Regions from separate parts of the Pseudoalteromonas sp. SR44-2 genome, predicted to be linked through region 2. Evidence: predicted binding sites of a transcription regulator. Region 2 holds the regulator's gene; each other region holds the start of a gene.
What was found. The regulator sigma-54, encoded in region 2, starts transcription at its own class of promoters, with help from an activator protein. The targets are predictions, from matches to a motif close to GTTGGCACGNNNNTNGNNT.
Positions count from the first base shown of each region.

Region 1 (11,185 bases), on a different contig from region 2:
TTGCTGGCGTAATTTGGATCGGTTGCATAACCTGCTTTTTGTAATGAATCTAAAAAGTCGTTTGGTTTAGCTGTATTTTGTAATGCTTCTTTGTAGCGTGGGTTTTGCGTTAAAAAATCAACGAAGTCGTTCACGCTGTCTTTAATTGAGTCGTAGGCTCTAAAGCTGGCTTGTTTTTTAACGGGTGTACCTTGCTCAAACTCAAGCGTTATTTTGCTTGCTTTATCGCCTTCCCAGCTTTTATCTGACTTAATATTAAATAAGTTATTTGAGCTGCCACCGTCACTTTTGTTAATAATGTGCTTACCCCAACCGGTTTCAAGTGCCGCTTGTGCAACCATTACCGCAGGATTTAAACCAATTTTTTGCGCTGCAGTTTTAGCGTGTTCCCACACTGAACTTACAAACTCTTCTGCATTTTTAAATGTTGGGCTATCGGTTTTAGACTCTGCAGTATCGACTTTAGGCTCAGCAATATCGGCTTTAGTACTCTTAACGATAAGATCGGGTTGCTTATTTTTTTGCTCATGAGGAAGAGCAGAACCGACTTGCGTATCGCTAAAAATATCGTTAGTTGTTCTAAGCACCGAGCCTGGCATAAAGTTTTTAGACTCAGGCGATAACTGCTGAACTATTAAATCGGCAAGGCCTAACGAGCCATTTGATGAAAGCTCTGTTGAAAGTTGCTGATCGTGCATTTCTTCAAAAAACTTTACGCCACTTGAATTAAATGGGCTGTCTTTGTCTTCAAACGCTTCGTTAGCTTTGCGCATTCCTTTGAGCAACATTTGCGTAAAAATAGCTTCAAATTGTGCGGCCGCTTTTTTGAGCGCAGCTTTAGAGGCATCAGTTGATGCATCGCCACTCGTTAAGGCTTCTTTACGAAGTGAATCTAAGTTGCCTAAATCAAAAAAGTTTTGTTTATCGAGATGATTAGTTTCCATCGGCTTTTTGACACAAAATGAATAATGCAGTTAAAAATGCAAAAATTGAGCCACTACCGATAAAACAAGGAAGATAAAAATAATAAACTTAAGTTGCTGTAAATAAAAAGCCCTAATTTCAAAAATATAGGGCTTAAGTAATACGTTATTTAATGGCCTGGGTTATTTATATAACAACTAACTGTCCGTTAATTGCGCCAGCTTCTTTTAGTGCTTCTAAAATAGCCATTAAGTCACCAGGCGCTGCGCCTACTTCGTTAATTGCGCGAACTAAATCGTCAAGGCTTACACCTGGATTAAATACAAAGGCGCGCGAGTCGTCTTGGTTTACATCAATAATACTTTGCTGCGTGACAACTGTATCACCGTTTGCTAGCGGATTTGGTTGTGACACGTTTTGTTGTTCTGCAATTGTTACTGTTAAGCCACCATGAGTTATAGCCGCAGGCTGAAGCTTAACGTTTTTGCCAATGACAATTGTACCGGTGCGCGAGTTAACTATAATTTTAGCGGCCATGTCAGCTGGTTTAAATTCTAAGTTTTCAAGTGTCGATAAATACGATACACGCTGGGATGCATCGCGTGGTGCTATAACACGAATAGAAACAGAATCTATTGCTTGTGCGCTATTTGGGCCAACTAAGTCATTAATTGTTTTTTCTAGGCGTTTTGCCGTTGTAAAGTCTGGGCGGTTTAAATTAAAAGTAATGTAATCGCCTTGCATAAATGGGCTTTCCACTGTGCGTTCAACTGTAGCGCCATTTGGTATACGGCCAACTGTAGGGGTGTTAATTACAACTCTACTGCCATCAAGGCCTTGTGCGCCTAAGCCACCGACAATTAAACTACCTTGGGCAATTGCATACACGTTACCATCTACACCTTTTAAAAAAGTTTGTAGTAAAGTACCGCCACGTAAGCTGCCTGCACTACCAATAGAAGAAACCGTAATATCTATTGTTTGCCCGGGCTTTCTAAATGCAGGTAATTCTGCATGTACAGCAACAGCGGCAACATTTTTAATTTTAGGACTTTGAGTTGAAGGTAGCGTAATACCAAAGCTGTTCAACATGCCTCTAAAACTTTGTTGTGTGTATGAGTTTTGCTCGCCGGTGCCCGGTAAACCAACCACTAAGCCATAACCGACTAATTGGTTAGAGCGTACGCCTTCAACCATAGACACATCTTTTATGCGCTCAGCACTGGCAGTAAACTGCCAACCTAATAACACAACTAAACATAAAGCTTTAAGGCTATTCATGTTGTTACCCTCTAAAATGGAAACAGCGAACTGCTAAAGAAACGTGTAAGCCAACCAGGACTTTGCGCCTCTTGCGTTTGCCCTTTACCTGAGTATTGAATACGTGCATTAGCGATACGATTTGATTCAACCGTATTATCGGCGCTTACGTCTTGAGGGCGTACTAGCCCTTCTAAACGAATAAACTCTTCGCCAGTATTAAGCGTTAGCCATTTTTCGCCGCGTATAACTAAATTACCATTAGGTAAAACGCGCATAACATTAACCGAAATATCGCCCACCAAGCTGTTTGACTGGTTTGATTTTGAATCACCCGTAAACGACGAATCACTGCCAATACCAAACTGAATACTATCGCCACCTATATTTACAGGTAGACCACCTAATCCAATAACGGGATCTAAGCTTGCGTCGGTTTCTTTGTCTGTTTCTGTTTTAGCGGCCTTTGTTGCTTGAGTAGACTCTTGCAATTTAACCGTAATTATATCGCCAGTACGTAGCGCTTTTTTATCAGAATATAAGTCGTTTGATGTATGAGTATTAAACAATGAACCTGTTGCTACCAGCGGCTCTAAAATAGGCTCGGGGTACATAGGTGCGTAGTAAGGGTCGTCCTGCACTACTTCACTATTTTGCGTAGACATACAGCCACTTAAAAATAACGTGCCCGCTGTAAATAAAATAATATTACGCATAATTCCCCCTACTCTATTAAAGCTGTTGATTGATATAACTCATCATTTCGTCAACGGCCGAAATTACTTTTGAGTTCATTTCGTAAATACGCTGAGTTTCGATTAGGTTTACGAGCTCTTCAGTTACATTTACGTTTGATGTTTCGAGTGAGCCTTGAATAATGCTACCTAACCCTTCAACACCAGGATTACCTTGTACCGGCGCACCACTTACAGCGGTTTCGGTATAAAGGTTTTGACCAATTGGCTCAAGGCCCGATGGATTAATAAAGTCACTAATAGTCAGCTGACCAATGACCACGTTATCGGCTTGGCCTGCAACACGTACAGATACTTCGCCGTCTTGCGAAACCGTAATTGATTGCGCGTCATCTGGTACATTCATTTCTGGCTGGATCACATAACCTGCGCCCGATGTCACAATTCGTCCATCGCCATCAGTAGTAAACTGACCATTGCGCGAGTAAGCAATATTGCCATCTGGTTGCAGTACTTCAAAAAAACCTTCGCCAGAAATCATCCAATCTAGTGAGTTTTCGGTGGTCAACATGTTGCCTTGCGTAAACTCTTTTTGGTTAGCTACAACTTTAGCACCCGCACCTAACATTAAGCCCGACGGCATTTCGGTATCTTGCGATGAACGACCACCCGGTTGATTAATATTTTGATAAAGTAAATCTTCAAATATAGCGCGGCTTTTTTTGTAACCTACGGTACTCGCATTCGCTAAATTATTTGAGATAACCGATATATCGGTTTGTTGAGCGTCTAGCCCCGTTTTACTGATCCACAATGCTGGATTCATAATCGTGTCCTCACTTTAAAGTTAAACTATGCGTAATAACTGATCTTGACGCTCGTCAATTTCTTCAGCTGTTTTCATTAATTTCACTTGTAATTCAAATTGGCGCTGGTGGCTTATCATGTCGACCATTTCGTGAACCGGATTCACATTCGACATTTCAAGCGAACCACTTAAAACTTTTACATTGGCAGAGGTATCTACTGTTACATTTGCTTTTGGTCTAAATAAACCATCGTTACCTTTTTCGAGCTGTGAGCTATTTGCTTCTACCACTCTAAGCGTGTCGATTTCTTCTAAAAAGTTAGCGGGAGCGCCTTGTGGTCGAACTTGAATAGCGCCATCTTGGCTAAACCCTATTTTTTCGACTGGGACGGGTAAAATAACAGGTCCCCCTTCGCCAATAACTTGACGACCATGGCTGGTTACGAGCATGCCTTGAGCAGTAACGTTTAACGTACCCACTTTTGTGTAAGCTTCATTACCGGAGGCATCTTGCACAGCAAGCCATGCGTTATCGCTCATTGCGATATCTAAGTCTCGCCCGGTTTGAACAATGCCACCCGATACCATGTTTGAACCCGGACGCTCTTGCATTGAAAATACACGTGTAGGCAAACCTTCGCCAAACGCTTGCATAGAACGCGCCTGGGCAAAGTCAGCTTTAAATCCTGTTGTATTTGCATTCGCCAAATTATTGGCTTTAAGCGCAAGCCCTTGTAGGCTTTGCTTAGCGCCAGAGGCCGCAATGTAGACCATTTTGTCCATAGTATCGACTCACATAAAAAATCTCTGAACTTATAAATGCAAAATAGGTGCCAGATTAAATTTGACGCAACATTGAGAGGTATTTAGAAGGGCTTACAAAGAGGACTTATAAAAAAGGCTGCAAAAATGCAGCCTAATATATTTAATGGGGTTTAGCTTATCGAATCTGCAAAATACTTTGCTGAATAGTTGAGTTAACTTCAAGCGCACGTGAGTTTGCTTGGTAATTACGCTGTGCAGTAATTAAGTCTACAAGCTCGTTTGTAAGGTTAGTATTTGATTGCTCAAGCGCTGATGAGTTAATTCCACCAAACGTACCCGAACCGGCTTCACCCGCTACAGGTTCACCTGAATCAATACTTTGCTTCCAGCTTGTATCACCCACTTGTGATAATCCTTGTGAATTTGGGAAACGTACCATAGCCACTTGGCCTAGGAATGTTGAGTCACCATTACTGTAAGAAGCGACAATTTTACCGTCTGTTCCTATATCAATTCCGGCTAAACGGCCTACTGTTGAGCCATCTTGATCGAGTGCTTTTACTTCAAAACCACTTGAATACTGAGTTGGAATACGTCCAGCTGTGTTATTTTCATCGCGCCAGTTAAGCTCAATACCAGTACCAGGGAAAGTTGCACCATTGTCTAGTAATGTTGATAAACCAGTACCAGAACCCGCTGGTAGTAGTATTTCATCAAAAGTAGTTGTATTTGTATTTGCTGCACCACCTGTTGTTGATGGTAAACCACTTGAGTTAAAACCAAGGGTGGTAAGTGGTGTATAGGGCGCGGTTTGTTCTCCGCCAGTTGTGGCATCAACTACTTTGCCATCGAGTGTTGCGTATACTTCCCAACTGTTATCTGTACCACCTGCTGCGGCATCATCTTCTTTAGCAAAAAAGTACTGTAAAATATGTGGTTCACCTAGTGAATCATATACCGTTGTTGACGTAGATGAGTTATAAGTACCACTAGATGTTGGGTCAAAAGCAATACCCGGAGCATCTGCTGTTGCATCTAAGTTAAACGACAAAAATACATTTTCTGTTGCGCGAGGTGAACCAGACGAATCAGGGATTTGAATTGGGTTTGTTGTGCTCAAACTTACCGACGTTGTATCACCTGTAGAAGAATCAACAGGGAATGCTTGTAAAAAGTTACCTTTTGCGTCAACCATAAAGTTATCTTGGTTAAGCTTAAATGCACCTGCACGTGTATATGTTAAATCTTGCGAAGATAAATCGTCTGTCATCGCAAAATAACCTTCACCAGTGATTGCTAAATCAAGTGAGTTATTTGTAAATTGTAGTGAGCCTTGATGAAACTGCTGCGCAACCATGGTTGTTTGCACACCGTCACCATTTTTAGTCTTACCAGAGCTAAATACTGACGATGCGTAAACATCGGCAAACTCAGCGCGTGACTCTTTAAAACCTGTAGTATTAACGTTTGCAATGTTATTTGCAGTTACGTCTAAATCTTTTTGTGCGGCAGCTAAGCCAGTTAATGCAATATTGAAGCTCATAATTCACCTCTAACCTGTTAATATTTAGCCTGCTGACAGGCGAAGTATAATTAAAATTTATTACGCGATTTCTGCGACGTCTGTCAACCTAACCGCACCTTCTTTAGTGTTAATAATAATGCCACTTGAGCCATTAATATTAACGCTTTCAATGTTCTTAAATGTAGCAATGGGTAAGCTTGAAAATTCACCGTCAGTACTTCCTTCTGCGGTTACTGAGTATTCACCTTCAGGTAAACGCTCACCAGCTTCATTTTTGCCATCCCACGCAAAACGTACCGCACCTGCTGGCTGAGAACCCATATCAATAGTTCTTACTAGCTGACCTGATGCATCAGTAACTTTAATTTTTAAGTTATCAACGGCTTCTTCTGCTACTGCAGAGCCTCTGGCATCACCTGTTTCATTTAAATCCAGAGTGTTTGACTCTAGTAAAGCTTGTTTGCCTACAAGTGTAGATGCTTGCAGTGCTGAATTAGATGTCATTGAAGAGGCTAAAGATTCAAAATTAGTATTTAAATCTGTAATCCCTTGCGCCATCGTAAAGCTAGTCATTTGAGCAATCATTTGGTCATTATCCGCAGGGTTACTGGGATCCTGATACGATAATTGCTGAGTTAACAAAGAGAAAAAGTCTTCTTGTGTTAACGCATCACTCTCATTATCACTGGTAGCAACTTGTTGCTCTTGCCAGCGTATAGAGTCTAAATAGGATGAAGATGTACTAATATCGTTACTCATAACCTACCCTCGGTTACCGCTGCCCTAGCAACAGTGTTTTACTTAGCATTTGCTTAGCTGCATCAGCAACTTGCACGTTTGTTTGGTAAGAACGAGAGGCAGAAATCATATTTGCCATCTCTTCTACAACATTAACGTTGGGTTTATAGATATAGCCATTTTCATCCGCACTTGGATGGTTTGGGTTATATTCAATTTGCAATGGTGCATCGCTTTCAACAATGCCCAAAACTTTAACACCAACTGCGGAGCCCTGCTGGTTACTTACTGATGCTGAAGCCTTTGTTAGCTCAGCCGCAAATACAGGTTGGCGCGCTCGGTACGTTTTGTCTTGAGATGAACTAATGGTATTAGCATTAGAAATATTACTAGCTGTCGTATTTAAGCGAACGTTTTGTGCGCTCATACCCGAACCTGCAATATCGAAAACATTATATAAACTCATAATTTTTATCCTTGACTACCGAGAGCTTTATTCAGGCCTTTAAATTTGCCACTTAAAAATTGCAAGCTGGCCTGATACTCCATAGCATTCTGTGTATACAAGTTTCGTTCCACTTGTATATCAACCGAGTTACCATCACCTGTATCTGATTGATTTGGCAAACGAAATGATTCTGAACTGCCCATACTATGAGTACCTCCACCAATGTGTTTATCATTAGTTCTTACCATAGTATTGCCGCTTTGCTGGGTTGACCTTGCCGCTTTTAAAGCAGAGGCAAAATCAATATCTTTTGCTTTATAGCCAGGCGTATCAGCGTTAGCTATATTAGTTGCAATTAATTCTGCTCGCTGTGAACGGATCAACATGGCTTGCGGATGCACACCTAATGCTTTATCAAAACTGATAGCCATAACCTTCTCCAAAAAATTGACTTACCCATTAATAAAGCAAAAAATAAGCCATTAATATTAGGGCTTGCTATATTTTTATAAGGCTATGTATCTAAATAGAAAAACGACGCTAGGTGCGTCGTTTTAGGGAAGGGAGTTAGCTTAATTACTTCTTTTGGTAAATAATACCAGGGTTGCACCTAACCATATCAAACTCAATACTTAGGCCAGTTAGGGACTCTGACGCGCCTAAAAATAGGTAACCGTTTGGATTTAACGCTTGTGCAAACTGGTTAATAATTTTAGCTTTTATTTCAGGCGCAAAATAAATTAGTACATTTCGGCAAAAAATAATATCAAACTTGCCCATTAACGCGTAAGAATCAAGCAGATTTAAATGCCTAAAACTAACTTGTTTTTTTATTGTATCGTTTACTTGTGCCATACCGTTGCCGCTGTCTTTAAAAAACTTTTTACGACGCTCTGCAGATAACCCTCTGGCGAGTGCCAGCGCGTCATACTCTGCATTTTTACACATATCAAGCATGGTATTAGATATGTCGGTACCAATAATTTGTGCCCCCATACGAAGCACACCTGGTTGCTTAGCACTAAATTCAGCAACCGACATAGCTATTGAGTAAGGTTCTTGGCCTGACGAACTGGCAGCAGACCAAATTTTTAAAGGTCTTCTTAAATCTTTAAATTCTGGGAAAAGCTTGTTTTGGAGTAATTCAAATGGGTATTGATCTCTAAACCACAAAGTTTCGTTGGTGGTCATTGCATCAACCACAGCGGCTCTTAATTGCCGCTCATGAGGCCCGAGAGTTTTACTAACCAATTCCGATAAAGATCCCACATTAAATCGAGTCATTAACGGAGCAAGTCGGCTTTTAACTAAATACTGTTTATTTTCACCTAAAACAATGCCGCATTGCTGCTCTAAAAACGAACGAAACTGGTCGTATTCACTTTGCTGCAAATCTTTATTATTCAAGTTAGTAGCACCTATTTTTGTTAATCACAATGAACCCACTTTTTAACCGCTGTTGCTAATTCATCTGGGTTAAATTTAGCAATAAAGTCATCTGCCCCTACTTTTTCAATCATCGCTTGGTTAAAAACACCACTCAAAGAGGTATGCAAAATAACATGCAAAGGTGCAAGTTTGGGATCTGCTTTTATTTCAGCTGTTAAGGTATAGCCGTCCATTTCTGGCATTTCAACGTCTGAGATAAGTAATGCTACTCGCTCTGTAATATCATTTTTACAATCAAGCTCTGCTATTTCTTTAAGCCTAATTAAAGCTTCCTTACCATTTTTAGCAAGCTCTGTTTGAACACCTAGCGGCTCTAAGGCTCGTTTAACTTGATTACGCGCAACAGCAGAGTCATCTGCAATAAATACGATACGTTCGCCTAAATCTCTTTGAATATCGCCACTTTGTGCAACTTCAGCACTTACTTCTGTGTTTACTGGACAAATTTCGTTGAGAATTTTTTCTACATCGAGAATCTCGACTAATTCATTTTCGATTTCGGTCACTGCTGTTAAATATGAATAACGTCCGGCGCCTGATGGCGGTGGCATTATTTTTTCCCAATTCATATTTACAATACGTTCAACTCCGCCCACTAAAAACCCTTGCACAGAGCGGTTGTATTCAGCAATGATTATAAAGCTGTCTTTAATGTTGTCGATTGGGCGCCCACCTACAGCCATTGATAAATCAATAACCGAAATGGTTTGACCACGAATATGTGCAACACCACGAATATACGGATTAGATTTTGGCATGCTTGTTAGTGGAGGGCATTGCAGCACTTCTCTCACTTTGAATACATTAATACCAAAACGCTGACGCCCTCTGAGCTTAAATAAAAGTAATTCTAGGCGGTTCTGCCCAACCAACTGTGTGCGTTGGTTTACTGAGTCTAAAATGCCTGCCATTCAAATCTCCTAAAGAAAACAAATAATACGGAACGATAATTGCTTTCTATTTATAAAGCTACATAACATCGCGGGTGCGTCTACTTTTTGACGCAAAATATTTATACCCTGTTTGAAACCATAAGCATAGTCGAAACATTATGAGTTTGTTAAAAAAAATCAGAAGATACAGTGTTTTTTATTTTGTTACTAGCTTGTGCTTTGTATTCCCTTTGCAAGCTAAAGTGTTTAGTAAAGATTTATTACAAGACATGGCCGTTGCTTACATAGCTAAGCAAATTGGTACATTACAAAATACTAATACTCAATTAAGTGCTCTGCCTTTAGACAGTCGCATTCCTGATCGTGTCTGTAATACAGAGCTTGAATTATCAACATCCGATGAGCCACCATTTAACCGCCAAGTAACCTTACAAGCCAAGTGCAATGATGCTCAAACGTGGGCTCAATACGTTCATGTTAGAGTTGTTGAAATGGCCCCAGTTGTTGTTGCTACTGCTAATTTAACCCGCGGTGAAGTAATAACTAAATCGCATTTAAGTATTGAAATGAAACCAACTCACTTTGTACGAATACAGTACTTAGATGATCCCACAATGCTAATAGGTAGTAGAAGTAAACGAAATATTAGAAGTGGTATGCCAGTATTACTAAACCAAATTTGCATGGTGTGTAAAGGTGACTCTGTTAATATTTACGCAAACCTGAGGGGTCTTAGAATTAAAACCACAGGTATTGCTTTAGAAGACGGTACTTTGGGCGAACAGATACAAATAAAAAACAAAAAATCAGGTAAAGTTTTAAATGCGCGAGTAGATGGTGTAGAGTCTGTTCAGGTGAATATTTAATTTAGATTTATACTAAAGTATCCTACGTATATGCCGATAACATGGCATAAGTTGGGTAATATACGGGTTTATTATTATGGTTAATCAAGTTAATGGCAGTAATCAACAAGCTAATGCGTTAACAAATGCAAAGCAGCAACAAGTTGATTTAAAAAAAGATAACGCAAATACACAAGCTGCTCAGGCCCCTTCGCCTAAAGCTGCAAGTGATTCTGTAAGTTTAACGCCGCAAGCGCAGCAATTAAAAACGCTTCAAGATAAAGCACAGCAATCGCCTGGCTTTGACAGCGATAAAGTTGCTGAGCTAAAAAAAGCAATAACTGAAGGTAAATACCAAGTGGACAGTGAAAAGCTTGCTAAAAACTTAGCTGATTTTGAGTTTAACGTGTATGGCTGATCATAATAGTTTAATTAGCGTAAAGCTAAACCAACAAGTAAGTTGTTTAGACTCTTTACACACGCTATTAAACGATGAGCTTACTGCTATTGCCTCACGACGTGGTGCTGGTTTAAAAGAAATTGCCCAACAAAAAATGTCTTTTTTAACTAAGCTAAGCACTCTAGATAAAGAGCTAAGTAAGCTCATTGCCAGTAACGATACACAAAGCCCTGAAATATCTGAGCTAATTAGCCAAGTTAAAACTCAACTTGCACAATGCCAAAAACAAAATAATGTTAATGCTCATGCTGCCCGTCAAGCGCAACTTAGTGTTAAACAATTAAAAGAGATATTAATTGGCGCACCAACGTCAATGACCTACGACCAAGCCGGTAAATCTGTAAATACCGAGAGTAAATTGGTTCGTAATTTAAA
Region 1 is NZ_JACJDW010000012.1:6,405-17,589, reverse strand. It holds gene flgJ (flagellar assembly peptidoglycan hydrolase FlgJ) at 1-944, opposite strand, end outside; gene H5115_RS09210 (flagellar basal body P-ring protein FlgI) at 1,111-2,205, opposite strand; gene flgH (flagellar basal body L-ring protein FlgH) at 2,217-2,900, opposite strand; gene flgG (flagellar basal-body rod protein FlgG) at 2,917-3,705, opposite strand; gene H5115_RS09195 (flagellar basal body rod protein FlgF) at 3,727-4,470, opposite strand; gene flgE (flagellar hook protein FlgE) at 4,628-5,995, opposite strand; gene H5115_RS09185 (flagellar hook assembly protein FlgD) at 6,056-6,736, opposite strand; gene flgC (flagellar basal body rod protein FlgC) at 6,750-7,181, opposite strand; gene flgB (flagellar basal body rod protein FlgB) at 7,187-7,594, opposite strand; gene H5115_RS09170 (protein-glutamate O-methyltransferase CheR) at 7,740-8,570, opposite strand; gene H5115_RS09165 (chemotaxis protein CheV) at 8,591-9,523, opposite strand; gene flgA (flagellar basal body P-ring formation chaperone FlgA) at 9,664-10,371, shown strand; gene flgM (flagellar biosynthesis anti-sigma factor FlgM) at 10,448-10,768, shown strand; gene flgN (flagellar protein FlgN) at 10,761-11,185, shown strand, end outside.
Region 1: H5115_RS09195 (flagellar basal body rod protein FlgF) is a predicted target of sigma-54. The motif match lies at 4,507-4,525, and genes of this name have one in related genera.

Region 2 (11,185 bases):
CGAAGTTTTAAATATCATTCCGGTTTTAAAACGACTTGGTGCCAAAATGATAGCGATGACTGGCAATACGCAATCAACCATGGCAACCCTTGCTAATGTACATGTGTGCATTAAAGTAGAAAAAGAAGCTTGTTCATTGGGCCTAGCCCCTACATCAAGTACCACTGCAACGCTTGCGATGGGCGATGCCATGGCAGTTGCATTATTAGAAGCTCGCGGCTTTACAGCTGATGACTTCGCGCTATCTCACCCAGGTGGTAGTTTAGGCAAGCGCTTATTACTTACTTTAAAAGATGTTATGCACAGCGGCGCAAATACACCTATTATTGATGTTTCACAAACAGTTAAAGATGCCCTAATAGAAATGTCAGCTAAAGGGTTAGGTATGACAGCCATTGTTGATGAAAATCAGCAACTCGTAGGGTTATTTACCGATGGTGACTTACGTCGCATTTTAGAACAAAGAATTGATATTCATACAACACAAATAGATGTTGTTATGACTAAGTCATGCACTACAGCTACGCAAGATATTTTAGCCGCTGAAGCGCTCAATATTATGGAACGTAAACGTATAAATGGCCTAATCGTCGTCAATGAGAAAAACCAACCTATTGGCGCATTAAATATGCAAGACCTATTAAAAGCAGGAGTGTTATAAATGCAATTTGAAGAACTCTATCAACCGCTGAGCGATGATGCAAAAGCACGCGCTAAAAAAGTAAAACTACTTATATGCGATATTGATGGTGTATTTTCTGATGGCCGTATTTACCTTGGCAATCAAGGTGAAGAGCTAAAAGCATTTAATACAAAAGATGGTTTTGGCATTAAAGCACTTATAAACAGTGGCTTTGAAGTAGCTGTTATTACTGGTCGTCATTCACAGATAGTACAACAACGTATGAGCAGCTTAACCGTACAGCATATTTATCAAGGCCAAGAAAATAAGCTCATTGCCTATCAAGAATTAAAAGATAAACTCAACCTTAGCGATGAACAAATTGCTTATATTGGTGATGACGGTCCTGACATGCCTGTTATGGAGTTAGTAGGCTTTGCCGTTGCAGTAAATGATGCCCACCCGCTTATTAAGCGTTTGTCACATTATGTAACGCAAATGCCTGGCGGTTTTGGTGCTGTGAGAGAACTCACCGATTTGCTCATGCTTGAAAATGGTAAAGCATTGACTACACAAGGCACTAGTTCATGAATGCAGCGCGCATAATATTAAGCGTTTTATTCATTAGCTGTATGGTTTGGCTTTGGTACCCTTATTTTACACAAACAAATATTGTGCCTCAGGCTGAGCCTGAAGTTGTTGCTAAGCCTGATTACATAGCTATTGAGCTCAAACAGACAGCCTATGATGAGCAAGGTAAAATTAGCCACAAAGTCACTGCGGCTAAAATGGAGCTATACCAGCAATTAGGTTTCACGTTTTTCGAAAAACCCATTTTCACTTTATATAACGAACAACAAACGTGGCAAATAAATGCAGACGAAGCAACATTATACGAAGATAAACAATTAATTTTAGAAGGTAATGTGGTTGCCAAAAATTTAACCGATAACGCCATGATAGACAAAATCAATGCTGATAATATTCAGGTTGATATAAAGTTATTAACAATGCGTTCGGAGCAACCCGTCATTATCACTGGACCCAATTTAAAAATCACCGGTAAAGGCCTAGAAGCCGACTTAAAAACCGAAGTGATAAAACTAATTAACCATACGCGAACCATATATTATGACCAATAAAATATTAAAATCACTTATAATTCCTACACTTATACTAGCGTTTAATAGTAGTGCTGCAGAGCAAAACACGCAACCTGCTGCCAATCAAATTTCAATAAGTGCCGACAAGCAAGAAGGTCAATTAAAAGCTAATGTGGGTATTTTTGAGAAAAACGTTGAGATTATTCACGGTAATCGCCGCATTACAGCCGATCGCCTAGAAGTACACAAACGTGATGAACTTGGTGATAATAAACAATTATTAATTGCCACAGGTAGCCCTGCGCACTTTGAAGAAAAGCAATCAGACGGCACGACTATGAGCGCCAGTGCTGATGAAGTACGTTATGATGTATCTAAGCGTTTTTTAACGCTTGTTGGTAATGCACAAGTATCGCAAGCCGGACAAAAAATAAATGCTAAAAGCATTACCTACGACATAGAGCAGCAGCTCATCAGTGCCGAAAAAGATGAAAACTCAACTGACCGCGTTCACACAATTTTAGTACCGATCGAAACTAAAAAAAGTAAAAAAGGCGATAAAGGTCAACCATGAGCACATTAAAAGCAGAACTATTGGCAAAAAGCTATAAAGGTCGTGAAGTTGTAAAAAACGTCGGCCTTGAAGTACAAGCTGGCAGTATAGTTGGCTTACTTGGCCCTAACGGTGCTGGTAAAACAACGACTTTTTATATGATTGTAGGGCTTGTTCCTAGCGACAAAGGTAAAATATCTATTGATGATAACGATATTACTCTTTTACCTATGCATAGTCGTGCTAGATTAGGCATAGGCTACTTACCGCAAGAGTCATCAATTTTTAGAAAGCTGACTGTTTATCAAAACTTAATGGCCATTTTAGAAACGCGCAAAGAACTAAATAAACAAGCCAGAGAAGACACGCTCAATAACTTATTAGATGAATTTAGCATACAACACATTCGTGATAGCCAAGGTATGGCATTATCGGGTGGAGAACGTCGTCGTGTAGAAATAGCACGAGCGCTGGCAGCAGATCCTAAATTTATATTACTGGATGAACCGTTTGCCGGTGTTGACCCTATTTCGGTATTAGATATAAAGAAAATAATAGAACATCTTAAAAATCGTGGGATTGGAGTATTAATTACCGACCATAACGTAAGAGAGACCCTTGATGTTTGCGAAAAAGCCTACATTGTTTCTCATGGGGAGCTGATTGCATCAGGTACTCCAGAACACGTATTAAATGATAAAACAGTACGCGATGTTTATTTAGGCGAGCAATTTAGGCTGTAACATTTACGCCATGTCTTTAAGCATCTGCTAGTATTAATTATAACAACATAAAAGGATTGTTAGAGATACATGAGGCAATCACTACAGCTGCGCATGGGCCAGCAACTTACAATGACTCCACAGCTGCAACAAGCTATTCGTTTGTTGCAACTCAGTACATTGGATCTCCAGCAAGAAATACAAGAAGCTCTCGACAGTAATCCACTATTAGAGGTTGAAGAGGCAGACTATTCTGAAGACGCTGCTGGTAAAAACGAGCAAAAAGCTGATACCGATGACATAACTGTTAGCGCATCTGCTGATGATGCTCCGAGCGAATATGAACAAGATACTGGTGAAGCACTTGCAAAAGACACGCTAAGTGACGACATGGCTATGGATGTCAGTTGGGATGAGTACATGAGTGCCGCTCCTGCAGCCTCATCAGGTCCAATGCCTGAAGACGAATCAATATACCAAGGCGCCTCTACTGAAACGCTGCATGAGTATTTAATGTGGCAATTACAACTAACGCCATTTAGCCCTACCGATGAAGCCATCGCTATTGCGATTGTAGAGGCCGTCGATGATTCAGGTATTTTAACATTAAGCTGCGAAGAGATTTTAGAAAGCTTTAATCAAGAAAACGAAGATGATAACGAAGTCGAACTTGATGAAATTGAAGCGGTATTAAAACGCATCCAACTGTTTGATCCTGTTGGTATTGCTGCACGTAGTTTACAAGAGTGTTTGTGTATTCAGCTTAATCAATTTGATAAAGAAACACCTTACATTAATGAAACGAAAATGATTTTAACCGAGCATATTGATCTATTAGCAGCTCGCGACTATCGTACATTAATGAAAAAAACTAAGCTTAAAGAAGAAGAGCTTAAAGAAGTGATGACACTAATACATACTCTCAACCCAAAACCTGCAGATACTATTGTAAGGGAAGAATCTGAGTATGTTGTTCCTGATGTGTCAGTTAAAAAAATTAAAGGCCGCTGGGTTGTCGAATTAAACCCAGATAGCATGCCTAAAATTCGTGTTAATAGCCAATACGCGGCAATGTCTCGCACTGTAAAATCAAGTGGCGACAGCCAGTTTATTCGCTCACATTTACAAGAAGCTAAATGGTTTATTAAAAGCTTAGAAAGTAGAAACGACACGCTATTAAAAGTTACTAATTGTATTGTTAAGCAACAACAAGGCTTTTTTGAACATGGCCCTGAAGCCATGAAACCAATGGTTTTAAATGATGTCGCTGAAATGGTAGAAATGCACGAATCGACAATTTCGCGTGTGACTACTCAAAAGTACATGCATACACCCCGTGGTATATTTGAGCTTAAATATTTTTTCTCAAGCCATGTAAGTACTGAAAACGGTGGTGAATGTTCATCTACAGCAATACGTGCGCTTATCCGAAAATTAATCGCAGCAGAAAACTCAGCAAAACCATTGAGTGATAGCAAAATAGCGGATATATTGGCTGAGCAAGGAATTAAAGTAGCGAGACGTACAATCGCAAAATACCGCGAATCTCTTGCTATTCCACCGTCAAATCAGCGTAAAAGTCTGATTTAAGACGCTAAACTAAAAGGGTAATGCTTATGCAACTAAACTTAACTGGTCGTCACGTAGAATTAACCGATTCACTAAGAGACTATATTAATACTAAATTTGCGAAGCTTGAAAGACACTCTGATCATATTAATAATGTTCATGTCATTCTCGATGTAGAAAAGTTAAATCAAAAAGCAGAAGCCACAATACACGTAAGCGGTGCTGAGCTATTTGCCTCTACAGAACATCAAGATATGTATGCCGCTATTGACTCGTTGATCGACAAGCTCGATCGCCAAGTAATCAAACACAAAGAGAAGCTTGCTCGACACTAATATGATGAAATTAAGTTCACTTATATGCCAGGACTGCAGCAAAGCTGCGGTCCTTTTTAATAGCAAAAAAAGAATTTTAGAGTTCATTAGCGAACTTGCTCACGACAAACTTCCGTATTTACCGCAACAAGATATTCTTAATGCTTTAATGAGCAGAGAGAAATTAGGTAGTACAGGTATAGGGCGTGGCATTGCTATTCCTCATGGAAGAATGAGCGGTGCAGAAGAGCCTTTGGCTTTAGTGCTCGTTAGCGAAACTCCAATAAACTTTGATGCAATCGATAATCGCCCTGTTGATATTTTTGTCGCACTCATCGTACCAGATGGCGATAACCAGCAGCACTTAAAGACTCTAGCAACCATTGCTGATAAACTAAACAACAAAGATTTTTGTAAACAGTTACGCAGTGCAAAATCTGATACTGAGCTTTACCAAGTTATTGTCGATCAATCATAGTTTTATAAAGGGTGTTAAATGGAGTTAATTATCATAAGCGGCCGTTCTGGTTCTGGAAAGTCGGTTGCTTTGCGCGTTGTAGAAGATTTAGGTTATTATTGCGTAGATAATATTCCAGTAAACCTACTACCTTCATTAGTTCGCAGTGTATCTGATAGCTACGATAAAATTGCTGTTAGCATAGATGTGCGCAACATCCCTAAAGAACAAGATGAATTTAACGATATTCTTGAATACTTGCCTGGCTTTGCAAACCCTACGTTGTTTTATTTAGATAGCGACGATCAGACATTGATCAAACGCTTTTCTGAAACACGCAGATTACACCCACTATCAATAGACTCGTTGCCCCTTGATTTAGCCATCAAAAAAGAAAAAGAATTACTTGATGTATTAACCACTCGCGCCGACTTTATGATAGATACGACTGATTTAAGTGTTCATCAACTCGCTGAATCTATTCGTGAAAAGATTTTAGGTAAAAAAGATAAGCAACTGATTGTCACATTTGAATCATTTGGTTTTAAACACGGTATACCAAAAGAAGCAGACTACGTATTTGATGCACGCTTTTTACCAAATCCACACTGGGAACCTGAGTTGAAGCCTTTAAATGGGTTAGATCAACTGGTTAAAGACTATTTAGCTAATCACAGCATAGTGCAAAAATTCACATGGCAAATTCAAACATTTGTGCAAACGTGGTTACCGCATTTAGAACGAAATAACCGCAGTTATTTAACCATTGCTATTGGGTGTACAGGCGGGCAACATCGCTCTGTGTATTTAGCGCAAACTATCGGTGAAAGTTTTGCAATGACACATCCCAATGTAAAAATTCGCCATCGCGAGCAAGAAAAATAATATAGCTGAATAATCACCTGTTCAGCTTAGGTAGAGTAAGTTATGCATTGTGAAGATACCTTTTTAATAAAAAACAAATTAGGCTTGCACGCCAGAGCAGCTACTGTGCTTGCGCAATTAGCAGTACAATTTGATGCGACAATCACATTATTCCAAGATGACAAAGAAGCAGCAGGCGATAGCGTACTTGCACTAATGTTACTTGAAAGTAGCCAAGGAAAAGAAGTTAAAGTTGTTTGTAAAGGCCCTGATTCTGAGCAAGCTTTACACGCTGTTGGAGAATTAATAGCACAACGCTTTAATGAACAAGAATAACCTGTTTTATAAAAACAATATTCGCATTACTAATGCTTCAATTAAAACAGATATATAAAATAGATAGGTTAGTAACGCCAGTTAACTCACCTCCCCCCCCATAAAGTAATATAACAATTTATAAAGGACGCCAATGCCTGAAGCTTTTGAACAAGATTACCCACTACAGCAACTAAAACAGGTGACGAAGTCACTCAATAGTGGTCAATTTGTTCAAGTTAGGCGCATGCTCGCAAAAACGGCTCCTTGTGATACCGCATTATTATTAGAATCATCACCGCATAAAATTCGCCGACTGCTTTGGCAATTGGTCGATCCTGATGTGCAGGGTGATGTTCTTGAAGAATTATCTGAAGATGTTCGTTTAGGCATTATTGCCCAAATGGAACCTAAGCACATTGCCGCCGCAACTGAAGATATGGGCCACGATGACTTAGGTGAAGTATTACGTAGCCTGCCAGATACCGTCTATAAAGACGTTGTTAGCGCGATGGACATTCAAGACCGTGAACGTGCCACGCAAGCACTGTCATATCAAGAGCGTTCAGCAGGTGCGCTAATGAACACCGATACGGTGACCATTCGCCCTGATGTAACACTCGATGTTGTACTTCGTTATATTAGACTGCGTGGTGAGTTACCAGAGGGTACAGATGATTTATATGTTGTTGATAAACATAACTGCTTTATAGGCGCTTTATCGCTGAGTACATTATTAACTAATCCGCCAGAAAAAATTGTGCGCGATTTAATGGATGAAGATTGTGAGTCTATCCCAATCTCAATGGATGAAAGTGAAGTAGCGCAATTATTTGAGCGCCATAATTGGATATCGGCCCCTGTGGTGGACGATAACGACCAACTCCTCGGTCGTGTTACTATCGATGACATCGTTGATGTAATCCGAGAAGATGCCGAGCATAGCTTATTAAGCCTAGCCGGTCTTGATGATGAAGAGGATACATTCGCGCCTGTACTAAAAAGCTCTAAAAAACGCTCAGTTTGGCTAGGAGTTAATTTACTAACCGCACTTGCAGCTGCTTTTGTAGCTAGCTTTTTTGAAGGCACTTTAGATGTGCTCCCTATTTTGGCTGTGCTTAACGGTATTGTCCCTTCTATGGGTGGTGTTGCTGGTAGCCAATCATTAACGCTTGTTATCCGTGGTATTGCTGTAGGTCATATAAACCAAACAAACCAACGTTTCTTGATGATGAAAGAACTGGCCATTGGCGCGCTAAACGGTATTTTGTGGTCACTATTAATTGCGGGTGTTATTGCGCTATGGCAATGGGATTTTATGCTTGGTGGCGTACTCGCCTTCGCTATGTTTATGAACTTAGTGGTGGCAGGTGTTGCTGGTGCAAGTATTCCAATAATTCTTAAAAGAATGAATATAGACCCTGCTCTTGCAGGGAGTGTGGTGCTAACCACGGTGACTGATATTGTTGGTATATTCGCCTTTTTAGGTACTGCTACATGGTTGCTGATATAAATTAAACGCTTTAAATGTAAAGAACTAAAGCAAAAAAATACTTAGGGTAAATCAGTAGCTATGGCAACGGATACCAAACATAAAAATGACATACCTAAAAAAACGCTAAAACAAAAAAGCGTATCCATATTAAAAAGTGTACTGGTATATAGCTCTATATTTTTCGTCATTTATACCGCCGTCAATTGGTGGCGGCAACCTGTCATGCCAGCAAATCCTCAATTACAATTAATCGACTATGAAGGGCAAAACATTAATTTAGCAGCAATGAGCCAAGATAAACCCACGCTTGTGTATTTTTGGGGAACTTGGTGTCCAATTTGTAGTATTACCTCCCCTGCCATAAACGAACTCGCAAACGAGAATAAATACCCCGTCGTGAGCATCGCGATAAAATCAGGCTCTGATCAAGAGCTGCATGATTATTTAAATGAGCAAGGCTACAGCTTCAGTACTGTTAACGATCAACACGGGGAGATATTTTCCGATTGGCAGGGACAAGTCACGCCATCTTATATAATCTTAAAAGATAATAAAATGACGCAAGGACTCACCGGCATTCAGCCGTTATGGTCACTTAAATTGCGTTTGTGGTTATCATCAATGCTTTAAAAAAAAGCTAAACTTAGCACAGGATATCTAAAGAGAGGGGCTCTAAAACCTCACTCTTTATCACCTACAATAATATAGATAATAAAGAGCAAGGCTTACTTAATTTGCGTATGAAAAAGCGCGTACCGCAATTAGCCTTATCTATTAGCAAATAAAATTACTAACGTGTACTTTGACGATTACCGCCTACTTTTGGCTTAGTGTTTGCCTTTTTAAATTGGCTAAAACCAGTATGTCGCGTTAGTGCCGGACGCCCACTTTTTTTACCACCTTTACCTGCTTTTTCATCGCGCCCTTCTTCTGGCACTAAACAGTTAGGCCCTTTACCAATTAAATTAGCTTTACCCATTTTACGTAGAGCTTCACGTATCATTGGCCAACCAGCTGCATCGTGGTAGCGTAAAATAGCTTTATGTAATCTACGTTGGCGTGCGCCTTTAGGTACAGGAACAACTTCTGAGTTGTTTTTTATATTACGCAAAGAGTTCATCTCTGTATGGTAAATAGTCGTCGCATTAGCCATAGGTGATGGGTAAAAATTTTGTACCTGATCAAGCTTAAAGTCGTTTGATTTAAGCCATAAAGCCATGTTTACCATGTCTTCATCTTTTGTACCTGGGTGAGCAGATATAAAGTAAGGAATTAAATACTGCTTTTTACCAGCTTCTTTAGAGTACTTATCAAATAGTTCTTTAAATTGATCGTACGCTCCCATACCTGGTTTCATCATTTTTGATAATGGACCATCCTCTGTATGCTCTGGCGCTATTTTTAAGTAACCGCCTACATGGTGCGTTACTAATTCTTTAACGTAACGCGGGTCGCGTACAGCTAAATCGTAACGTACACCTGAAGCAATCAATACCTTTTTAATACCCTTAACTTCACGTGCTTTTTTATACAAATCTATTGTTGGCGTATGATCTGTATCCATGTGTTTACAAATATCTGGATACACACATGATAAGCGTCTACAGGTACTCTCGGCCTTTTTACTAGTACAGCGCAGCTTATACATATTCGCCGTTGGGCCACCTAAATCAGAAATAACACCAGTAAAGCCGGGAACTTTATCTCTAATTTGTTCAATTTCTTCAATAATAGATTCTTGCGAACGACTTTGAATAATGCGCCCCTCATGCTCTGTAATTGAGCAAAACGAACAGCCACCAAAACAGCCACGCATAATATTAACTGACGTTTTAATCATATCGTAAGCAGGTATTTTAGCATCACCATAACTTGGGTGAGGAATACGCTGATACGGCAAACCAAATACAGCATCCATTTCATGTGTTTCTAATGGATATGCTGGCGGGTTTACCCAAATAGAGCGATCGCCATGTCGTTGGTAAAGCGCTCTTGCACAACCAGGGTTTGTTTCTTGATGTAAAATTCGCGAGGCATGGGCGTATAAAGGTTTGTTAACACTTACTTGCTCATAAGCAGGTAACTTAACATAGGTTTTTTCCCACGGCTTAGGACGTGCAGGCTGAACCATGATTGGTTTTGCCGCTTCTGCTTTTAAATCAATACCCGCTTGTTTAAATTCAGATTTACTACAGCCAACATCATCCGCGCCATATGGGTTTGGAATAGGGTCTATTTTACCAATTTTATCAATAGCGGTAGAATCACTGCCACGCCAACCAGGTAGAGGCTCTTTTCGAATAACAGCCGTGCCGCGAATATCCTGAATCGTATCCATCGTTTCACCCGCCGCAATACGGTGTGCAACTTCAACTAGCGGGCGCTCTGCGTTACCGTAAATTAAAATATCGGCTTTTGCATCAAACAAAATACTACGACGTACTTTTTCCTGCCAATAGTCGTAATGAGCAATACGGCGAAGGCTGGCTTCAATACCGCCAATAACAATTGGGATACCTTTGTATGCTTCACGGCATTTTTGCGAGTAAATCATCACGGCGCGATCTGGGCGCTTACCGCCAACGTTGTTAGGCGTGTAAGCATCATCGTGGCGCATGCGTTTTTCCGCTGTATAGCGGTTGATCATCGAATCCATGTTGCCGGCTGTTACACCAAAAAATAAATTCGGTCTGCCGAGCTCCATAAATGCATCTTTAGAGTCCCATGCAGGTTGGGCAATAATCCCCACTCTAAAGCCTTGCGCTTCAAGTACACGGCCAATTACAGCCATACCAAAACTAGGATGGTCAACATACGCATCGCCACTAATTATTATTATGTCGCAGCTATCCCAGCCAAGTGCATCCATTTCTTCACGTGTAGTTGGTAAAAATGGCGCGGTGCCATAACATTCAGCCCAGTATTTCGGGTATGAAAATAAGGCGCGCTTAGCTTTGAGTGTGCTCATAATTGTGGCCGTAGAATAACAAAAGGCGCGAATTATACCCTACTAAATTCTTTATATATACAAAGTAGTCAAAGCATATCGCGCTTTAAATTCTAAATCGTTCATTAGCTTAAATAATAAGTTAATCTTTTTTAGCGTTTATTTATAAATTCTATCAATTCATGCTCAGGCATGGGTTTAGCATACATAAAACCTTGTACCTC
Region 2 is NZ_JACJDW010000008.1:30,413-41,597, reverse strand. It holds gene H5115_RS06810 (KpsF/GutQ family sugar-phosphate isomerase) at 1-661, shown strand, start outside; gene kdsC (3-deoxy-manno-octulosonate-8-phosphatase KdsC) at 662-1,213, shown strand; gene lptC (LPS export ABC transporter periplasmic protein LptC) at 1,210-1,764, shown strand; gene lptA (lipopolysaccharide transport periplasmic protein LptA) at 1,754-2,299, shown strand; gene lptB (LPS export ABC transporter ATP-binding protein) at 2,296-3,021, shown strand; gene H5115_RS06785 (RNA polymerase factor sigma-54) at 3,091-4,590, shown strand; gene hpf (ribosome hibernation promoting factor) at 4,617-4,904, shown strand; gene ptsN (PTS IIA-like nitrogen regulatory protein PtsN) at 4,909-5,361, shown strand; gene rapZ (RNase adapter RapZ) at 5,380-6,225, shown strand; gene H5115_RS06765 (HPr family phosphocarrier protein) at 6,268-6,540, shown strand; gene mgtE (magnesium transporter) at 6,674-8,032, shown strand; gene H5115_RS06755 (protein disulfide oxidoreductase) at 8,237-8,644, shown strand; gene H5115_RS06750 (YgiQ family radical SAM protein) at 8,805-10,982, opposite strand; gene H5115_RS06745 (EAL domain-containing protein) at 11,114-11,185, opposite strand, start outside.

Region 3 (11,185 bases), on a different contig from region 2:
CAATAACTCGGATTTTGCAATTTCCTCTATCAACTGACGGGCATCTTGCATGCTTGTAATTGACGTTAGTTTAGTCACAAGCTCCTCATTCAAATCATCACAGAAATTAAGCAAAGAGACAGCCTGCGCAGGGCTTATAGTTCCTTCTGAAATACCCGTAGAGATCAATGCAGGAAGAGTTTCGCTGGCTTGAATCAAATCACAATCTTCCCAATACCCGATAAGACTGACTGCTTTAGGCATATCTAATATAGCGACAGCAGAAACTGCATCATTCCAAGGAAAATGATCATAGCCATCAAGAAGAATGCCGTACTCCGTTATTATCGCAGCCATTTGACTTGCTATTTTTTGCAAACCTGTAGGCGAAAAATGATTTTTTGCGTTTTTGGACAACGCCGAAAAAAGAGCCACATCATGCATAGCATCAACATCAACGTCATTCGCAATATCAACTGCTATTTTAAATACTTCTCTGGCTTCGTCCTTATCCACAAAAAGCAACGTTCTGGATAAATCCAAAAGAATTCTGATTTTTTCGTTTGCTGCTGTTTTTAGATCTTTTACTTCAACTGAGCGTTCGTAAATATCTTTAACAACTGGCAGCCTCAATTCTGGTATTTTTATTAGATTTGCAATAACGTTACGCTGCCCAGAAGAAAATACAGATGGCCATTGTTTGAACGCTGCCTTAGTCAAAGTTAGCACTGTATTCATATCGAGATTTGGCACAACTGACAGCCTGGCTACGGACAAAGAAAGCTGGCTACATATGGATTCAAAGTAGTGTTCTCTAGACATCCTCCAGGAATTTGCAAGCAAAGAATCCAGTGCAGACTTAACTTTCTCTTCAGCTTTTTCTGGCAAGATATTGGACAGCAAAACATCCGCTCTAACAGCATAAAAAGATATTAAACCTGACAGGTTTTCTTTTATCTCTTTATGCTTTTCCGATAATTTTTGCTTCTTCTTATTTTTTTCGGCCTCATTAAGATCTTCAGGTATAGGTGAATCAATCCAATAAGACTCTATTGTGACGTTGAGGCCACGATGACGCATTAACAAAGAGTAAGCTCTCAAAGCGACATCGTTTTTAAGAATATCATGTATGTAGATGTTATTGACCAACCGCCAATTATCAGGGCATAGATATTCAAGTATTGGCTCTACTGAGGATAAATTCACTCCATTAGAAGCCAAAATTTCACAACCACTAAGTAACACTTCCGCGTAGCTAAAAGTCCCTGAGTCTTCAGAGGTGTGCCTTTCTAGCTCATTTAGGTCGCAATATTTCAATACATTCTTGTTGCACAATGACTTTTCAAGAGAGGCGCAATCGATACTATGGCCGACAAGCGCCAAAGGTATTTTGAACAATGATGACCAAGGCTCTGGGATACAACCACTATCCAAAAACTCTTCAACTGTGACTACCTTGCCCGATAACAACAGGCGATCCAATAATCTGATCGCGATTTTGTAATGGATACTTTTCGGCTTCCAGCCACAAATGAATTCATATGCAGCCTGGTAACCCTCTATATCCAACACTGAATGGGCAACAGCAGTAATATCCTCAAGCTCTAATGGCCACGCATCTATATGTTGGTACCGATGCTCGCTTTGTTCGGCTTTTTGTCGTTCAATATCTTCACTTCTCCGATTCATCCATTCACGAAGAATGCGTTTCTTTTCACGGGCAGCGATAAAATCTCTGTCAGCTGCATCACGGGCAACAATATGCGATAAGAACCTACCATGGCTTTCATATGTTTTTGACGAGTAAAGTATATTTCTGCCTACAGTATCAGACGCAAAATGGACAGATAAATCTGGGTTTTCAGCGATAATTTTGTTTACGGCATCATCTGTTTTTATCGCCTCAGCACCAACTAACAAGGTAAATATTGCATCTGCTTGCTCGCCTGCTGAGCGGCACACTTTCATTGCGAGCTGTAACCGCTGACGTTGCACTTCTCGGCGAATTATTTGGTCTTTTATAGCTTTTGGTGCTTCATTTTCCTCAATGATTCTTATGATTTCTTGACCTTGCCCAGCTGAAAATAGCGCTGAAGCCAAGTGCATGGCCGAATACTCGTCACTTTCATGATTGGCACTGAAATGTGCTGCTGAACGCTTATAAGCTTCCAAAAGCCTTGGCTGCGCTTTCTCTCTGACAAAAAATTCAACATCCTCATCAAGAAACCCTACTTTATCCTCAAGAATACGCATTCCAGGAAGGTCAGAAACAATATCATTAACCCTTTCTATTGATATCCCCACAACACTAGCTAAATGTTGCTTTGGAACTGGTGCAGGTAGTGCTACTAACGATGAGCAAACAAGAGACAAGGTGTCAGAATTACCCTCCTTCAAAATAGCCTCTTCAAAGCGGGCTTCAAAGATTTGTTCCAACCCTTTTCCATTGGGCCTTAAAAATTCAATCGCTTTGCCCGCATCTGATTCTGCATAGTCAAATGCGTAACTTTGCACTCGTGGATTTCGGTTAGATAAATTATGAAAATCTTCTATCCATGCTTTGGCTGCGCGGGGAAATTGATTTAATACATTGAGCTCTGTTTCTTCCAATGAGAAGTTAGAAATTTCTACTGAGTTGTATTTAGATGGAATAGATAAGGAATCTAAACGTCCAGTTCTTGCAGAAATCATCAATCTAACATTAGCTGGCAGATTTCCGATTTTAATCAGTTCATGAACGAAACTGATTTCTTCTGGCTTACACTGCTTTGCACCCGTTACAGAATTATCCGCAGCATCAATAACGATAACCAATAATGCATTAGCTTCTTGTGCCTCTAAAACTTTGCTTGCACTTTCGATTCTTAAAGCAAAAGCCTTAATAAAATCTACAGAAGTATCCTGGCTAATCAACAAAGGTAATCGCAATCGAGCCGAGGTTTCATTGATTAATTGCAGGTAGGCATCTTTCGGTCTATGTCGATAGGCTTCACTATCCATATAAGTGCCAGCACCATAACAGTCATATGTAATCATGACTGAGCCCTCAGGTAACAAATTTTCAACCTGTTTTAGTACGGTCGTTTTTCCACTACCGCCTTCTCCATGCAGGCATATAAATTGATCGCCATTGACCATGGCAGTTTGTATCGCAACAGCAGCATTTCTGTTAATAGGATTTTCTGCTACTTTGAGCCTTGGAGGGCATGGGAATAGAGCTCGAGGGTCAGACACATTCATCCATGTCAACACTGTTTCCCTTGTTATATAACTTCCTGTAGCCTCCGGCAGCATCAGCTTATGAATACGATCTTTCAAATCCAGCACAAACCCCCGGTCAGCACTCAGTGTAAGAGCTAGAATCTCATTAATCGCGCTTTCTTCCTGCTCAAAGCGAGAACCAGTACCACAGTCAGAAAAGTCGAAGAGTTTAATAAATTTCTTGAAATTTGTTTTGTTAAGGCCACTAGCAACTCTTAGCGTTTCATGCTTTTTGTTACTGAAATCGGAAAGCGATTTTTGAAGGTCTTTACCAATAGGGCGATTACTGACTAGCCTGATTGTTAACTCACCAGCACCAATCAGGTCTGGCCTAGCTTTTAATATTGCAGTAAATGAATCAGCAAGCCCCTTAATAATACTGTTATTTGAAGATTTTGATTTAGAGCTTGTTAGTTCCGAAACAGTCCAATTTTTGTCAGGTGTTGATGCAGAGTACTTTAGCTGCTCAATGACAACCTTTTCAGCTTGCTCTATAGAATGGCCACCATAAAATAAGCCACAATCAACAGAGTCCCATTCCGTTAACTCCGGAGAATTTTCATCATCAAGATTTACGCCTTCAACTGTAACAGCAACCAACGATGTGTCAGGTTCGAGTAATTGTAATGCTAGACGAAGTGCCCACCATTCATGAAAATCATCGCCAGTGTTTGAGGCTCTGGCACCTAAATATTCTGGTTTCATATAATGTAAGTTTCTTTTAAATCCCTGTAAAGATGTCTACTGGGCACACTTTCCTCTTAATAAGACCGAGGACACAACAGACCAACACACAAACTCACAATAGCATGAACCAAAGCTATTAATAAATTTTGGATTATAAATTTTAATTAGTTGTAGTTTCATGCTACTAAAGATAAAAATAAATATTAGCTTATTAGATACTTAATCCCAAACCACTTCGTTCAATTCCTGTAAAGCCATAAATCGGAACCCCGCAAGCGGAGCCCCCTTGCTACGCAACCCTTCGGGCGATTTCTAGCTTGACTGGCTTTTCACTGCGTAGTCTGTGTTGGCCATGGGGTATGCCGCGCCTTTAGGCGGCAAGCGCCTAAAACTTACCAACCTCATAGCGAAAGGGGCTTAAATGAAATCTATGGACTTTATAAACAGGGCTAAAAAGTAGAATTTGCTGATATAGCAAGGTCGGAAAAACCGATTGAACGTACCAATCTTATTGCGTAATTGTAAGCAAATATAGTAGCGCTTAAAACTATTACTAAAGCTTTGTTAACGAAAAGCTTGTTGATTTCACCTAAGTTGAAATTTAATAGAGCCCTATATAGTTCTTTATCGAATCCCTAGATGCTGAAATGAGGTTGTATTAGATAGTTAATAAAAAAAGTTGCTATACTAAAAGTAGCACAGAGGTAGCACGAGGTAATTTCGGTTAGTAGGTATTTACTTGGAAAGCTTTTAAAAGTGGTGGCCCCTCCCAGACTCGAACTGGGGACCTAACGATTATGAGTCGTGTGCTCTAACCAACTGAGCTAAGGGGCCAACTTTATATAACTGCCAGGCAGTTAATTTTTGAAGCGTTCAGTCACAGAGCGACTAAAGCGGGTTGCAGTATAAAAACTTTTTAGGTGCTTGTCACTACCAAAAACCTTTATTTTAACAATCAACAAGCTAACTGCTTAAATAGTAATCTTTTAAGTGGGCATAAACATAAAATGTAAGGTATTTACCGTGCTATTCACTGCATTAAATTATAAACAAAACCTATCCCATATAGTCTTTTATATTTAACCCTCTACTTTTTAAGCAAAGCTAACATATATGTGTAGGCATACAAGGCTGTAAAAAATATGCTTGGGGCTACTGTAAGTGGCAAATTAGGTGTCTGATTAATTACATTCACCATAATCACTAAGCTCGATTGAACAGTAATCGGAATAATAGGCGCAAAAAGTACACCTGCTATTTTTTTGTTACTTAAATACGAGGCGCTAGAGTTAATTGCATTATTGAAGCTTTGTCGTATTGCTACGTTTTGTGGTGTTTTAGAATGAAACATACAAATAATTGGAGTTACAAACGCAAGCGTTACATAACTAAACTTATACTTGTTGACGACCATTTCTAAAATAAAGGTAAAAAACAGCGTTACAAATCCACTATACAAACCTTGCACTAATGCAGCTTGAAGCGTAACCGATTTAGCAATGTCTGCCGCACTATTTGCCCAGTAGGCCCAACTAAAATAAAAAACGAAAGACACAACGCCTGACATTATAAGTCGAATATTCAATTAACTGCCTCAATATGCCTAAAACCTAGTTTAATGATAACACTAGAAGTGAAGGTAATATTGTCACTAAATAATAAAGTATTTGATTGTATATTATAGATGTATAAACACACTAATGTTGAAGATTTCCTAAATGGCATCAAGTCAGAATCTGAGCGCGGCTGTTAGCTGGAAAGCTTATTAGTAAACAATAAGTATAGTTTTAAAATAATATTGGGAGAGAGTTAAGGAAGTAAATCAAAGGGTTGAAGGGCGTTAAAAATTGGATTTAACCTAAAAAACTATCTAAAAACTATCTAAAAATTCTTTAAAAACTAATATTGTGAGCCGATCGGTACTAAAGTATTTAGCTAAACCTCAGTAGTCGGCTTACACAATATATAATCTGTCATTATTTTTTCGCAATAATGTAGATTGCATGTATTAACCCTGGGAAATAACCTAGCAGTGTTAATAGAATATTTAACCAAAAATGCATACCTAAGCCAACTTGCAAAAACACACCTAATGGCGGTAATAAAACCGAAAGTATTATACGAATAATATCCATGATCAAACTCCATTTAAATTAAACATTGAAAAGACTTAAAGCCCAGTATTACTGGGCCTTAACTATACTGTATTATTCAGCAACAATAGCTAGTTTATCAACTACGTCGCGAACATCTTCAGCATTTTTAGCAATTTTAACTGCTAGTTGCTTTTCAGCTTCAGACTCTACAGAGCCATTCAGAGTTACCACCCCGTTGTCGGTATCAACATCAATGTCTGTACCACCTACTTCTGAGTCAAACAGGAAGCGAGTTGTGATTACAGTGGTGATTTTAGCGTCCGTTAGGTCGTTATCATCATCGTCCATCATGTCGTTGCTTTTATCTTCGGTGTCCATGCTTTTAACAACAGTAAGGCTGTTGTCAACATCAGTTACACCATCTAGGCTAAGTACAAGTTCTTCTGCTAGCTCTTTATCGAGTTCGCTATTAACTTTACCTGTAAGTACTACCTTGCCATTTTTTACATCAGTGTTAATGTCAAAGTTGTTTAGATTAGTGTTCATAAGTAGAACGGTTTCTGCCTTACCATCAATCCAAGCATCTTTACTTTCGTTTTCCCAGCTGTTTGCTTGGGCACCCATAGCCGTAGTACCAAGAACTAGAGCTGCGATAATAGATTTGTTAAATGTTTTCATAATCTTTCTCCTTTTGATTAAAGACACTTTAACTAATGCGAGCTTCAGGCCAACTTTATTTATACTTAAAATTCAAAGACTTGAATTAATTAAAAGATAAAACCTTATCTATGTTTGTGTAACTATTTACAGGCTACTCGGTAAAACTTTCTCAAATAGTGAAAATAGCTAGATAATTGCTCTTTTGGTTAATCTATCGTTAATATAACAAAACAAAAAACACCGTTAAAAAATAACCAATTGATAATTAATGAAATTATATTTGGTACGCGGTTTGCAGCCTAACTACAAGAGCAGTATCAATAGTAAATATAATAAGGAATAACTCATGTCTGTAAAAGTTGAAGACCGCCCAATAGAGCAAGTACGCGAACAAGTGATTGATCAATTAATTTATAATTACAGTCATGGTGTTATTTCTGTTGATGCATTCGAAAGACGTTTAGATAATGCGATGGATGCACCTAATAACGAAGCTCTGCTAGCCTTAGTAGAAGACTTAACACTTAATACCGATCAGCAATATAAAGCAGAAAAACAATCGCAATTTACACCACATTATAGTGCACAGCAAAACAGTGATGATGATTTTACATTACGCAGTATTTTAGGATCTAACGAGCGAAGTGGTCAGTGGGTTGTGCCAAAAAATATATATTTGAGTAACTTTATGGGATCGGTGGTGCTTGATTTTACCGATGCTATTTTTGCGCATCAAAATGTAACTATTCACGTTAACTGTATTTTTGGTAGCGATGAAATTTACGTACCAGAGCATGTCAATGTAGTGTCTAAAATGTTTTGTATTTTAAGTAGCCTTGAAAATAAATCTGTGTCGCTTAACAAACGCCAAGGCCCTACAATTCATATTGAAGGAAAGGCAGTAATGGGCTCGGTTGAGGTGAAAATAAAGCGCACAATTAAAGAAAAATTTATAAGTTTTGCAAATGAGCTAAAAACCCAGTTTGGCACGGGTAATAATAATCGCTCACTATAATTGAGTAGCAGCACTTTAGCGTGCTGCTTAGTATTTTATTATAAATCGTTATTTCGCTCGCTTGGTATATCACTTAAATACTCTACAAACTCAACTTCAAACCCTGCAGGATCAATAAAGTAGACATTCTTTCTGAAAGGATTCTCGTTACCTTGCTTGCTTAGAGTAAAACCCACTTTATTTAAGCGCATTACTACTGCGCTTAAATTATTAGTTACATAAGCAAAGTGTGCAAAACCAATTTGATGGCCCGATAAGTTTCTGTTTTCACCTTCACCATGACTGCTTATCGCAATGTAATGCGTGTCATCTCCAAAGTGTACCCAGCGTCTTGGTTTTCCATGCCAATCGCCTCTGCCCTCACTTCTAATCGACCAATGTGGAAATACAGCGCGATAAAATGTAAGCATACTATCTATATCACTCGCGACTAAGTTTACGTGCTCTAAATACATAATGTTATCCTATCAGTTAAGTTAGGAGCACGATAAAACCTCAAGTTAACTTTAGGTAAAGTGTTATTTAAAATTAATTTATTTAAATGCAGATAATTATTTTTTAAAAATATATACACTTTTCAATCTTGTATAAAAAACAAACACAAGTATTTGGGGTTTATTGTTTACTTTATGGCAAAAGTCGCTAAAATACGCCGGCTGAAATATATAAACGTTCTTTTACAACCCAAAGGTAATACCATGCATCCAATGTTAAACATTGCGGTTCGCGCTGCGCGCAACGCAGGCAAAATTTTACTTCGCGCAAGTGAAGATTTATCAAAAGTTGAAGTGCAACAAAAAGGCGCTAACGACTTAGTAACTAACATTGATAAAGAAGCCGAAGCCGTAATTCGTGACACTATTTTACAGTCTTACCCTACTCACTCAATTGTTGGTGAAGAACTAGGTGAGCATAAAGGCAAGGATGATGATTACCAATGGATTGTAGATCCTATCGATGGAACAACTAACTTCATCAAAGGTATCCCTCATTACGCGGTTTCTATCGCACTTAAAGTTAAAGGTCGTTTAGACCAAGCTGTTATTTATGATCCAATTCGCGGTGAGCTTTTCACTGCATCTCGCGGTCAAGGCACTCAGTTAAACAGTAAACGTCTACGCGTTAGCAAAACTACGGTTCTTGCAGGCACTGTACTTGCTACTGGTTTCCCGTTCAAAAACAAAAACCACATGGATGCATACACTGAAGCGTTTAAAGCATTATTTGTACACACTGCTGATATTCGCCGTGCAGGTTGTTCTGCTTTAGATATGGCATACGTTGCAGCTGGCCGTGTTGATGGATTTTTTGAAATTGGTTTAAAACCTTGGCACTCTGCTGCGGGCGAACTAATGGTTAAAGAAGCGGGCGGTATGGTTGTAGATTTCGCCGGTGGTAATAACTATAACCACAGCGGTAATATTATCTGTGGTTCACCAAAACTGACTCAAGCAATTATTCGCGAAATTCGTCCAGTATTAACTGAGTCGTTACTTCGCTAATTAAATGCTATTAATAGCATACTAAAAAGGAGCTCAGGCTCCTTTTTTTGTGCTTAAAAATAAGGGTTATCTAGCTTCAGTTCTACTGTTTTACCTTTTTCGTAAGGTAACGAGTTTAAATCTTTTGCGAAATATTCATCAAATAAAGCATCAAACTCGCCATTTTTTTGCATTATCTCAAGCCCTTTTTTAATTGCCACTGCAAGCTCTGGCTTACTATTTGATACAAAATAATAAAACCCTGTTGGATAACTCATATATAAATTAGGTACTATTACTAGGTTACTTTGTTTATTTGCCGCTAGCTCTGAATTAACCTCGATAAATGAACGTGGGAAGTAATCAATACGCCCTGCACTTGTTAAGGCAAACATAGCCTGATAATTTGCAAACGGCCTTATATGCAGGCCATTAAACGCCATTATTTTTGTATCAGGCCAATCATGACCTTGCACCGCAGAAAGCCTACCTAGCTGATCTAAGCTAGTAATACCTTTAAATCTAGCAATGCTGTTCTTACTTGTTAATAGCGCCCTCTTACCTATGTAGCCTTTAAATAATGGGATTTTAATCGCAATAGCTAAAGACTCTCTTTCGGGGCTGCTCATACTCCAGTATAAATCTAAATTTTTTGTATCGAGCGCTATTAAAGTACGTTGTTGATGGGGATGAATTAAAACGGGGTTAATTTCTGCAGGGTATTGTGCGCTCACCAATGCTTTTTCTAATAGTTCGTTAAGGTAGTCGTCACGAGCATATTGCACACGCTGCTCCTGCGCTATATTTACGATATTTACCTCACTCGCTAAAGCGCTGCATACAAACAAACTTACTACGTTAATCAAATACTTTAATGGCAACATAATTATCACCCTAGTTATTATCGGTAGTTTTAACAGTTATTATTGATAGTTTAAATTATCGCGTTATTTAAGCTAAATAACTTCCGGCGCCTAAGTATAAGGTGACGATATTATGTAACTGTACTTATTCATAACCACGCTATTAATACTTAATTTAAATACATAGTAAGACGTTACACTCATGGCGTGCTCTACAAAGTTAGCACTGTTTATTCATACTTGCACAGTAAAGCTAAAAAAATCGTGAGCAAAAATATATATTACAGGCAATAAAAAACCGCTCATTGAGCGGTTTTTAAAGTAGTTACAAAACCATTACGGCATAGCGTCTTGGTCTGCGCCTTCTTTTTCAATTACTTCTGGTATTAAATCTTCTTTGCTTACACCCATCGCTATAGCAACAGAGCTTGCAACATAAATCGAAGAATAAGTACCAATAAACACACCAAACAGTAATGCAGTTGCAAAACCATGAATAGTTTGTCCGCCCCATGCAAACAAGGCAATCAATACTAAAATAGTCGTGATTGATGTTACAAGTGTACGGTTAAGTGTTTGCGTAAGTGAAATATCAATAATTTCTATCGTATCGTCAATGCGTACCTTACGGAAGTTTTCACGTATACGGTCTGATACAACAATCGTATCATTGAGTGAATAACCAATTACCGCAAGAATTGCCGCTAATATAGTTAAATCGAACTCTAAACCTAATACCGAAAATAAACCCACAGTAATGATAACATCGTGTAGTAGTGCACCTACCGCACCTACTGCAAAGCGCCATTCAAAACGAAACGCAACGTAGATTAAGATACAAATAAGCGCAGTTAACATGGCAAGGCCACCCTGCTCTTTTAAGTCTTCACCTACACTTGGGCCTACAAACTCAATACGGCGCATTACTACGCTGTCATCTGCTTTTTTAAGTGCATCGATTACTTGGTTACCAATCACTTCAGCTTTTACATCGCTACCGCGTGGTGCCAAGCGAACTAAAATCTCTTGGCTTGAACCAAATAACTGCACTGATGCATCAGCAAAACCATTATCAGCTAGTGCATCACGTACTTTTTTAAGGTCAGCCGGTTGTGAAAAACCCACTTCTACCGCAGTACCGCC
Region 3 is NZ_JACJDW010000020.1:65,294-76,478, reverse strand. It holds gene H5115_RS13255 (ATP-binding protein) at 1-3,945, opposite strand, end outside; tRNA gene H5115_RS13250 (tRNA-Ile) at 4,685-4,761, opposite strand; gene H5115_RS13245 (hypothetical protein) at 5,015-5,512, opposite strand; gene H5115_RS13240 (YqaE/Pmp3 family membrane protein) at 5,904-6,062, opposite strand; gene H5115_RS13235 (BON domain-containing protein) at 6,135-6,701, opposite strand; gene H5115_RS13230 (LiaF domain-containing protein) at 7,030-7,698, shown strand; gene H5115_RS13225 (VOC family protein) at 7,737-8,153, opposite strand; gene suhB (inositol-1-monophosphatase) at 8,397-9,200, shown strand; gene H5115_RS13215 (ABC transporter substrate-binding protein) at 9,254-10,063, opposite strand; gene secF (protein translocase subunit SecF) at 10,379-11,185, opposite strand, start outside.
Region 3: H5115_RS13235 (BON domain-containing protein) is a predicted target of sigma-54. The motif match lies at 6,737-6,755, and genes of this name have one in related genera.